Linked DNA regions of Nitratidesulfovibrio vulgaris str. Hildenborough. Each later gene encodes a partner of the first gene's protein in a complex. Links are inferred from orthologs where the notes say so. Each region holds a gene or a part of one and is shown on either strand. Other genes may lie near its edges.

The links. Proteins that work in one complex are often made in the same cells at the same time.
Region 2: DVU_RS09710 (region 1) and rny share a complex: the UniProt entries of both Bacillus subtilis proteins name them as parts of the possible RNA degradosome complex. The link is inferred for Nitratidesulfovibrio vulgaris str. Hildenborough from one-to-one orthologs.

Annotation. Positions count from the first base shown.
Region 1 is NC_002937.3:2,135,319-2,139,670, reverse strand. Bases 618-3,585 are described here. They hold DVU_RS09710 (ATP-dependent 6-phosphofructokinase), read right to left. Parts: upstream 2,785-3,585; coding sequence 1,450-2,784; downstream 618-1,449. Other genes in these bases: DVU_RS09705 (glycosyltransferase), read right to left, coding at 3,068-3,585; DVU_RS09715 (UvrD-helicase domain-containing protein), read right to left, coding at 618-1,435. In the rest of the region: more of DVU_RS09715, read right to left, coding at 1-617; more of DVU_RS09705, read right to left, coding at 3,586-4,060; DVU_RS09700 (HDIG domain-containing metalloprotein), read right to left, coding at 4,075-4,352. UniProt on the Bacillus subtilis protein: Catalyzes the phosphorylation of D-fructose 6-phosphate to fructose 1,6-bisphosphate by ATP, the first committing step of glycolysis.
Region 2 is NC_002937.3:2,780,449-2,784,725, reverse strand. The notes cover bases 720-3,612. They hold rny (ribonuclease Y), read right to left. Parts: upstream 3,000-3,612; coding sequence 1,440-2,999; downstream 720-1,439. Other genes in these bases: zapA (cell division protein ZapA), read right to left, coding at 3,391-3,612; DVU_RS12510 (trimeric intracellular cation channel family protein), read right to left, coding at 720-1,342. Outside these bases: DVU_RS12515 (FAD-dependent oxidoreductase), read right to left, coding at 1-163; more of DVU_RS12510, read right to left, coding at 719-719; more of zapA, read right to left, coding at 3,613-3,654; DVU_RS12490 (cell division protein ZapB), read right to left, coding at 3,674-3,910; bifunctional UDP-N-acetylglucosamine diphosphorylase/glucosamine-1-phosphate N-acetyltransferase GlmU, read right to left, coding at 3,942-4,277. UniProt on the Bacillus subtilis protein: Endoribonuclease that initiates mRNA decay. Initiates the decay of all SAM-dependent riboswitches, such as yitJ riboswitch. Involved in processing of the gapA operon mRNA, it cleaves between cggR and gapA.

The DNA of each region.
Region 1 (4,352 bases):
GCACAGCCGTAGCGTGGGCTTCGTCGCCCAGAAGGGCGAAGACGTCGTTGTTGAAGTGGACGATTTCGGGGCGGCTGCGCCAGTTGCGCGGCAGTGTGCCGGAGATGCCGTCTCCGGCGATGGCCAGAAGTTCGCCATCCCGCAGGACGGCGTCGAACAGGGCGGAATCTCCACCGCGCCAGCCGTAGATGGCCTGTTTGACGTCTCCTACCCATGTGAGACTGCCCCCGCGCGACAGGCACTCGACGGCAAGGGGCTGGATGGCTGCCCACTGGTCCTTGCTGGTATCCTGGAATTCGTCGACGAGGATGTGCGCCAGCCGTGTGCCCATGCGGCAGAACGCCTCGGAGACCCCGTATTCGCCATCGAGCACCCGGCGTGCCATCTGGGGCAGCAATTGCGCGGGGACCTTTCCCTCGCGCAGTTGATAGTCGGGCAGCCTGCGGGCCAGCGTTTCGGCAATGCCCACAAGGGGCATGATGGCGAGGGCGCGTTGCAGAAGCCTTCCGCGTGTGCGGAAGGCGGCGAGGGCGGCCATGAACGCCGAGAAGGCACTCTCCGCTTGTGCGGAGGCGTTGCCGCGCGAAGCCTTGTTGAGGCACTCGTCGAGGTTCGTCTTATGGAGATAGGCCGATTCGGGGACTTTGGCGAACGGTGACGATTCTTCGACTTTGACGAGGAACTTCAGGAAGTTCGCCGCCACGGCGAGGTTCTCGTCGGCCGTCACGCGCGTGAGGGTCGTCGCACCCTGCCGTGCCCGTTCATGCAGCGTGACAAGGCGAGCGCGTACCGCGTCTGCATCCGTCGTCGGCAGGTCGCCGTTGCAAAGATGCCATTCCAGAAGCTCAAGAAGCCGTGCCCGCAGCTTCTCGCCGGTGGCGAAGCCCTTATGGTCCGTATGGTGGATGAGGGTCTCGCAGGCACGGCGAAGCATGTCGCGCAGGGCGGGGTCGTCGTGGCGGGCCGTTTCCAGCACATCGTCGAGAAGCGGTTCGAAGAAGTCCGGGCCTGCGAAGGCCGGTTCGAAGTCGGGCGGCAGGCGCAGGTCGAGGGCCGAGAGACGCACCAGCAGGGTGAGAAGGCTGTCGATGGTACGTATGTTCAGCGCACCGTACTGTCGCAGTATCGTCCCCACCCATCGGTCCGCAAGGGCTGGCGTCCACGGGGCTTCGGGCGACTCGCCGGTTCGCAGTGCCATCTCCTTGAGTCGCCGCACCACCCGTTCCTTCATCTCCGTGGCGGCGCGGTTGGTGAAGGTGGCGGCAAGTATCTCTGGCCAGCAATGCCGACCATCGGCGGAGAGGGTGCAGGCAGGGCCGGTGGAACCGTCCTGTTGGGCTGTGCCTAGCAATTCGAGGAACCGCCGGGTGAGGGTGTATGTCTTCCCCGACCCGGCGGATGCCTTTATCTGAAGCAGTTGCGGATTCTCGATCATGCCTGCGTGTGCCCTTATTCGTCGAGACCGGGCACCATGCCGGCAAGTTCGGCCTGTCCGGTCGATTCAAGCACGGCGCGCCAGTAGTCGGAGCGGATGTTGAGCTTGCGCCTGCGCAGCGTGACAAGTTCAAGGGGCAGATGCACGTACCTGTCCATGAGCTTCGCCACGACCATGCCGGTGCGTCCGGCCATGGCCGCGTGTACCGCATGCTGGCCGAGGAAGCCGCAGTAGACGCGGTCGTTGGCGTTGGCGGGCACGGAGCGGATGATGTAGCTGGGGTCGATGTACTTGAGCGTGTGCGGCAGGCCGCGTTCGTCGCAGTATGCCTTGATTTCGGCGCGCAGCAGCTGGGCTATGTCGCCGAGGATGGGGTTGCCCGAGGCGTCCTTCTTGCCCGTGTCAGCCAGCAGATTCTGCCCCGCACCTTCGGCGACCACGATGACGGCGTGGGCCCGGGCGCGCAGACGGCGTTCGAGCGTCGGTAGCAGGCCGCCCTCGCCATGCAGGGTGAAGGGGGCTTCGGGGATGAGGACGAAGTTGACCTCTTTGAGCGAAAGCGTGGCGTGTGCGGCGATGAAGCCCGACTCGCGCCCCATGAGTTTGACGAGACCGATGCCGTTCATGGCGCCGATGGCCTCGGTATGGGCGCACTGGATGGCTTCGGTGGCCTTGTACACCGCTGTTTCGAAGCCGAACGACTGGCTGATGAAGTTGATGTCGTTGTCGATGGTCTTGGGGACGCCGATGACCGAAATCTTGAGATTGCGGCGCATCACCTCCTGCACGATGTTGGAGGCTGCCTTGAGGGTTCCGTCGCCGCCGATCATGAAGAGTGCGCTGATGTTCATGCGTTCGAGGGCGTCGACGATCTCTTCCGGCGACTGCGGGCCGCGTGACGAACCGAGGATGGTCCCACCGAATTGATGGATGTCCGACACGACATCGGGCGTCAGTTCGACCACGTCATGGCGGTACTTGGGGATGAAACCTTCAAGCCCGTACCGGATGCCCAGCACGGCGGGCACGTCGTAGGCGTGGCGGGCCTCCATGACGATGGCCCGGATGACGTCGTTGATGCCGGGGCACAGGCCACCGCAGGTGACGATGGCGCACTTGGCCTTTGACGGGTCGAAGTAGAGATTACGGCGCGGCCCGGCCGCTTCGAAGTTGAGGGCAGTGCTCTCACCGGCCAGTTCTTCGATGAACTCGGAGTCGAGGTACAGCGGTACACCAGTGTCGTTGGTGTGATGGCAGTAGACCAGAGGGGAGGGTATCTTGGCGGGGCCGAGATGAGGGATGGTGGTGTCGATGACAAGGCCATCCTTCTCGAAACGCGTTCCGGGCATGGGGGCCTCCTTGTTGTGGCTCATTCCGCCGAGTGTAGCATGTGAACGTCGTCGCCGCCACTCATGCGAGTGGCGCGGGCGCGTCGTCAGGGTGATGGCAAGCTGCGGCCTCGCGGGGTTGCTTCGTCTCCGGCGCTTTCGCCCCGGACGGACGCGCATGATGGCAACCGTCCTAGCCGGAGTCGCCCGTCAGTCCATCTACTCCGTTGGCTGCCACGTTCCAGCAACCGGAGGGACAATGAAAGAGGCCGATGCGCACGCACCGGCCTCTCGGCATACGAACCTACCAGGGCGTGGTGGGATACTGGGAACCAAGTTGCGTGTCGAGTGCCGCCTGCGCCGTCTCTTTCAGGACTGCGGCACTGTGTCGCGCGGTCTTGTCGCAGCCGATGACGGGCAGCAGCCCCATGGCGTAGCGACAGGCCTGTCCCACGAGTTCGAGGGTGGTGTTGGCCAGCGAGGTGAGGATGCAGTAGTTCTTCCAGACATACAGCATCTCGCAGCGGACACGGCCACGCACGACGGCGGTGCCGTGCAGGTCGAAGGCCTGCACTTCGTCGCGCAGGACGAAGTTGTCCTGTGCGCGGGCGCGGGCCTGCGGCACGAAGGCGACCGTGGGGCGGGGCAGCATGGTGCGGCTGGCCCGGCGGCAGAGGTCGGTGTCGGCGAAGGCGGTATGGAAGCGGGCGTCGAAGCGACCCAGCTTGCAGAAGGCGGCGGCCTTCACCACGGCGTAGTCGAACGATACGCTGTCCACTTCAAGCGGCAGGTCGAGGTTGCGCCCGCCGTAGCGTGTCCAGTCGAGCATGGTGCGGGGAAAGCGCGAACCCAGCCCGGTGAGGGCCGCAAGCTTGCCCAGCAGGCCGGGGAAGCGCGCCGGGCCGTGCAGCAGTGCGCCCGAGGTGGAGACAACCGCACCCCCTGCGATGGCACAGGCGGGGTTGGTCTCGAGATGTTCGAGAAGGCGGGGCAGACCGCCGGAGAGCAGTTCGACCTCGGGCGAGACGAAGAGCAGGGTCTCGCCGGTGGCGGCACACGCCCCCTTGTTGGCGGCGGTGGCCCAGCCGGCGTCGAACGGCACGTCGACGATGGTCACGTCGGCGTAGGCGGTGCGGGCTGCGTTGGCTGTCCCGTCCGTCGACCCGCGGTCGACGACGATGATCTCGGCCTCGCCCACGAGGGAGCGGATGTCGGCGAGAGCGGTACGGACGGAATCGATGCACCGGCCGATGTAGTTCTTCATGTTATGCGAGACGATGACGCATGAGAGCTTCATGGGGAGTCCTTCGCTTAGGCGGGGCGCGTGAGCCCCAGTTCGGTGGCCGCAGGGGTCATGGCTTCGATGGCCAGCCCGAGGAAGTCGCCGAGTTCGAGGCCGATGTTCGCACATTCCTTGATGCGGTCGCGGCTGACGCTGGCGGCGAATGCCTTGTCCTTCATCTTCTTCTTGAGACTTGATGCCTGCATGCCTTCCATGCCGGTGGGGCGCACGAGTGCCGCAGCGCTGACGAGGCCGGTCACGGTCTCGGCACAACGCAGGGCCGTATCCAGCCGTGTGGAAGGGGCGT
Region 2 (4,277 bases), 650 kb from region 1 along the record:
CGGCATAGCGGCCTCCGCTGTGCAGCAGGCCATGATGCCTGCCGGTGGCCCCGGAGAAGAACTCCCCACGTTCGAAGAGACTGACGGCGAAGCCCCGCAGCACGAGGTCGTGGGCGAGGGCGGCGGCAGTGCCACCACCGCCTATGATGGCGATATGTTCCATGCGTAAGACTCCATGGATGATTTAGGACCTTCTACCACGGTGGGGCGGGCATCGCCACAGGAAGATGAAACCGGACGGCATGTTGTGCGGCTGCTGGCGTGAATGCCCACCGCGTACCCCGGCATGTGATGGCCCGGCACTGAACGTGCGGTGATGCTGCGTCGACGAGGTGGCGGGGGGGCAAGGGACGTAGTAGGGACGCTGCAAGCTGTGTCCGTTGCATGAAAAACGGTGGCGTACGCGGCGCTGTGCGCGACGCCGGTGTATGTCCGAATGCCGTGCGATGAAAGCCGTGTGTCGGAGGTGCGTGCAGGGTGGCGAGTGGAGGAGGTGCCCCGGCCCACAGGATACTGCGGTGACCCCAGACTCACCGGAAATGGTGCCAGTCGTCGGGCCTCGCGCGGGTCGGGTTGTCTGCACTGGTGACATCGGAGGCTGCCCCCATGTGCCCCGGCGGGGTGATGGTGGCGGGGGAGAGGGCTGGAATGGGACGGTGGTGTCTGGAATGCGCCGCGCGTCGTCCCCGTTTGGGGAGGCAGCGGCGTGTGGTGCCGGTCAGTCGTCGTCATCGACGCGCGGGATGCGCGGAAGCCTCATGCGCAGCCATATGGCCATGAGTCGCAGCCCGGTCGTGACAGCGGCGCTTCCGGCGAGTTGTTCCAGAGGGGGTCTGCCCAGTGCTGCCAGCCCAAGCAGCGCCACTGCGCCGAGGATGGACGCCGTGGCATAGAAATCCGTGCGCAACACGGCGGGCACTTCTCCCACGAGCACATCACGGATGACGCCGCCGCCCGTGGCGGTGAGCACGGCGAGAAAGACCACGGGGAGTCCGCCGAGGCCGAAGGCCATGGCCTTCGCACCACCGATGGCGGTGAAGACGCCAAGCCCCACCGCGTCGGCATAACGCACGAGGTTGCGCCGTGCCGCGACACCGCGCGCGAAGAAGAACACCAGCAGTCCCCCGGCGAGGCACACCAGCAGGTAGGCGTCGTTGTGGAACACCGCCGGAGGGCCGTAGGCGAGCATCATGTCGCGTACCATGCCTCCGCCCACTCCTGTGACCGTAGCCAGCACAAGGACGCCCAGTGCGTCGAGTTCGTGGCGTGCTGCCTTCAGCGCCCCTGCCACGGCGAAGGCGAACGTACCGAAGATGTCAAGGGCGTACAGCATGTCCTGCATGGGCTATCCGTCTGCCGTCGGGGGCTGTTGGGGCTTCGTTATGGAAAGAGCCCGGCCTGATGGCCGGGCTCTTGTCGCGCATTCTCAGGGACGGCCGTTACTTGGCGTACCCCACGGCCCTGCGTTCGCGGATGACCGTGACGCGTATCTGGCCGGGGTAGGTGAGGTTCTTCTCTATCTTGGCGGCGATGTCCTTGCAGAGCATGTAGGTCTGGTCGTCGTCGACGTTCTCGGAGTTGACCATGACCCGTATCTCGCGGCCCGCCTGAATGGCGTAGACCTTGGAGACGCCTTCGAAGCCCGTGGCGATGTTCTCGAGGTCTTCGAGACGCTTCACGTAGTTCTCGAGCAGTTCCTTGCGGGCCCCGGGACGCGCTCCGGAGATGGAGTCGGCGGCCTGGACCAGAACCGCCAGCGCGGTCTTGGGGGGCTGGTCCTCATGGTGCGCGGCGATGGCGTGGATGATGTCCTTGCCTTCGCCGTACTTCTTGGCGATGTCGGCGCCGATGAGGGCGTGCGGACCTTCGACCTCATGGTCGACGGCCTTGCCGATGTCATGCAGCAGACCTGCGCGCTTGGCCTTCTTGATGTCCATGCCAAGTTCGGCGGCCATCATGCCGCACAGGGCTGACACTTCGAGGGAGTGTTGCAGGACGTTCTGCGAGAAGCTTGTGCGGTAGCGCAACTGGCCGAGCAGCTTGATGATATCGGGGTGGATGCCGTGCACACCCGCGTCGAAGGTGGCCTGTTCGCCGACTTCGCGAACCTGCACTTCGAGTTCCTGCTCACATTTGCGGACGATGTCCTCGATGCGGGCAGGGTGGATGCGTCCGTCCTGGATGAGGCGTTCGAGGGCCATCTTGGCGACCTGACGGCGCAGGGGGCTGTATGCGGAGAGGATGACCGTCTCGGGGGTGTCGTCGATGATGAGGTCGACCCCGGTGGCGGCTTCCAGCGCGCGGATGTTGCGCCCTTCGCGACCGATGATGCGGCCCTTCATGTCCTCGCTGGGCAGGGTCACGGCGGTGACGGTCTGTTCACCGACGTAGTCGCCCGCGTAGCGCTGGATGGCACTGGCGAGGATTTCCTTGGCCTTGCGGTCTGCGGTCTCGCGGGCTTCCATCTCGATGACGCGTATCATCTTGGCGGATTCGTGGCGTGTACGGGCCTCGACCTCCTCCATGATGCGCGCCCGTGCCTCTTCGGCGGTGAGGCCGGAGACTTCTTCGAGGCGGTGGTCCTGTTCGGCGATCTTGCCTTCGAGTTCCTCTTCGAGCGTGGCGAGACGACGCTCCTTGCGGGTGAGCTCCTTTTCTATGGCCAGCACCTCATGTTCCTTCTGGGTGGCCTTTTCGAGCTTCTCCTCAAGACGTTCGCCCTGCTCTTCGAGTTTGCGGTCGCGGGCCTTGAGCTCGCGTTCGCGTTCCTTGAACTCGTTCTCCAGCTCGCGCTTCTGGTTGAATATCTCGTCCTGCCCCTGAAGGAGTATCTCCTTCTTCTGGGCCTGGGCCTCCTTGCGGGCCTCTTCGACGATGCGCTTTGCCAGTTCGTTGGCGTCACCGATGCGCTTTGCGCTGACATACCTGTGCAGCAGGTAACCCGTACCTGCGCCAAGCACCGCGCCGATGGCGATATATGCGAAAATCATGAGCCCCATACCTCGAACTCCCGTTATGGTGTCGGACGTGCGTCCGGTTGAAGTCGACCGGCAATATGCCGACCGTACCCCGAAGACGGAAGACGGGATTCAGGCAAGGTGCTGCCGCGTCGCTCCGGGCCGCTCCGCGCACTCATATGCAAACGCGGATGCTGTCGGGCGTCGTGACCTGCGGCGAAGGGGCCAGTGGCCCCGGAGAGCCGTGTGACATACCAAAGCAGGACCTGGTGTTGACCAGGGGGGCTTCTCGGGCGGGCCTTCAGGCTACCCGGTCATGCCGGGCGTGCACACCGGTCCACCGTACCGATGCCCTATTTCAAGCTTGTGAGGTCAGCGATGGCATATCTATCACGCACACTCCAGGGGTACTGATGCCAAGGCGCGACGGGAATCACGCCAATTCTTCTATCTTGGCCAGCACAGCGGCGATGCGCTCGCGCGTCTCGTCGTTGCGCCGGTTAGCTTGCAACAGGTCGTCGGCCAGTCCCAGAACCAGAAAGGTCAGCAGCTTCTCCTTGCTCAGCTGTCTTCCATGAAACTTGAGCCTGTCGAACCGTTCTTCAACAAGGGCCTTGGCGCTTTCAACGCGCTTGGGGTCGGCCTCCGCCTTGAAGGAGACCTCTAGCCCCAGAACGGTGAGGTTGAAGCTGCGCATTCGGACCCGCTGGCGCGCCCTAGGCGTCGCCAGTTTTGTCCTTGAGCGTTGTCAGCAACGAGTCGATGCGTCCGAGGACGGCATCCTTGACGCTGCGTTCCTGCTCAAGGGCTTCCTTGAGGGTACGATTCTCTTCGGCCAACGCCGCAAGGCCATTGTCAACCTCTTCTCGGAGGGTGCGGTTTTCCTCGCGCAGGGATTCGAGCTGCGCAAGAAGCGACGTGACGCGGTTTTCTAGCAGGTCTAGCAGTTCCATGAGTATTCCCTAGCCCTTTCAGGGCGCGAAATCAAGCTTTGGGCTTGCGCGGAAGGTTGGTCTGGCGGCCTCTGGCAATGGCGAGGCTGGCTTCGGGAACGTCCTTGGTGATGACCGACCCGGCCCCCACGAGACTGCCGTCGCCCACCGTGACCGGGGCAACCAGTGCCGTATTGCTGCCGATGAAGGCGCCTGCGCCTATCACCGTGCGATGCTTGTTCTTTCCGTCATAGTTGCAGGTGATGGTCCCTGCGCCGATGTTGGCTCCCGCCCCCACGTCGGCATCGCCGAGGTAGGTGAGGTGTCCGGCCTTGGCACCCTTGTGCAGACGTGCCTTCTTCATCTCCACGAAGTTGCCCACGCGCGC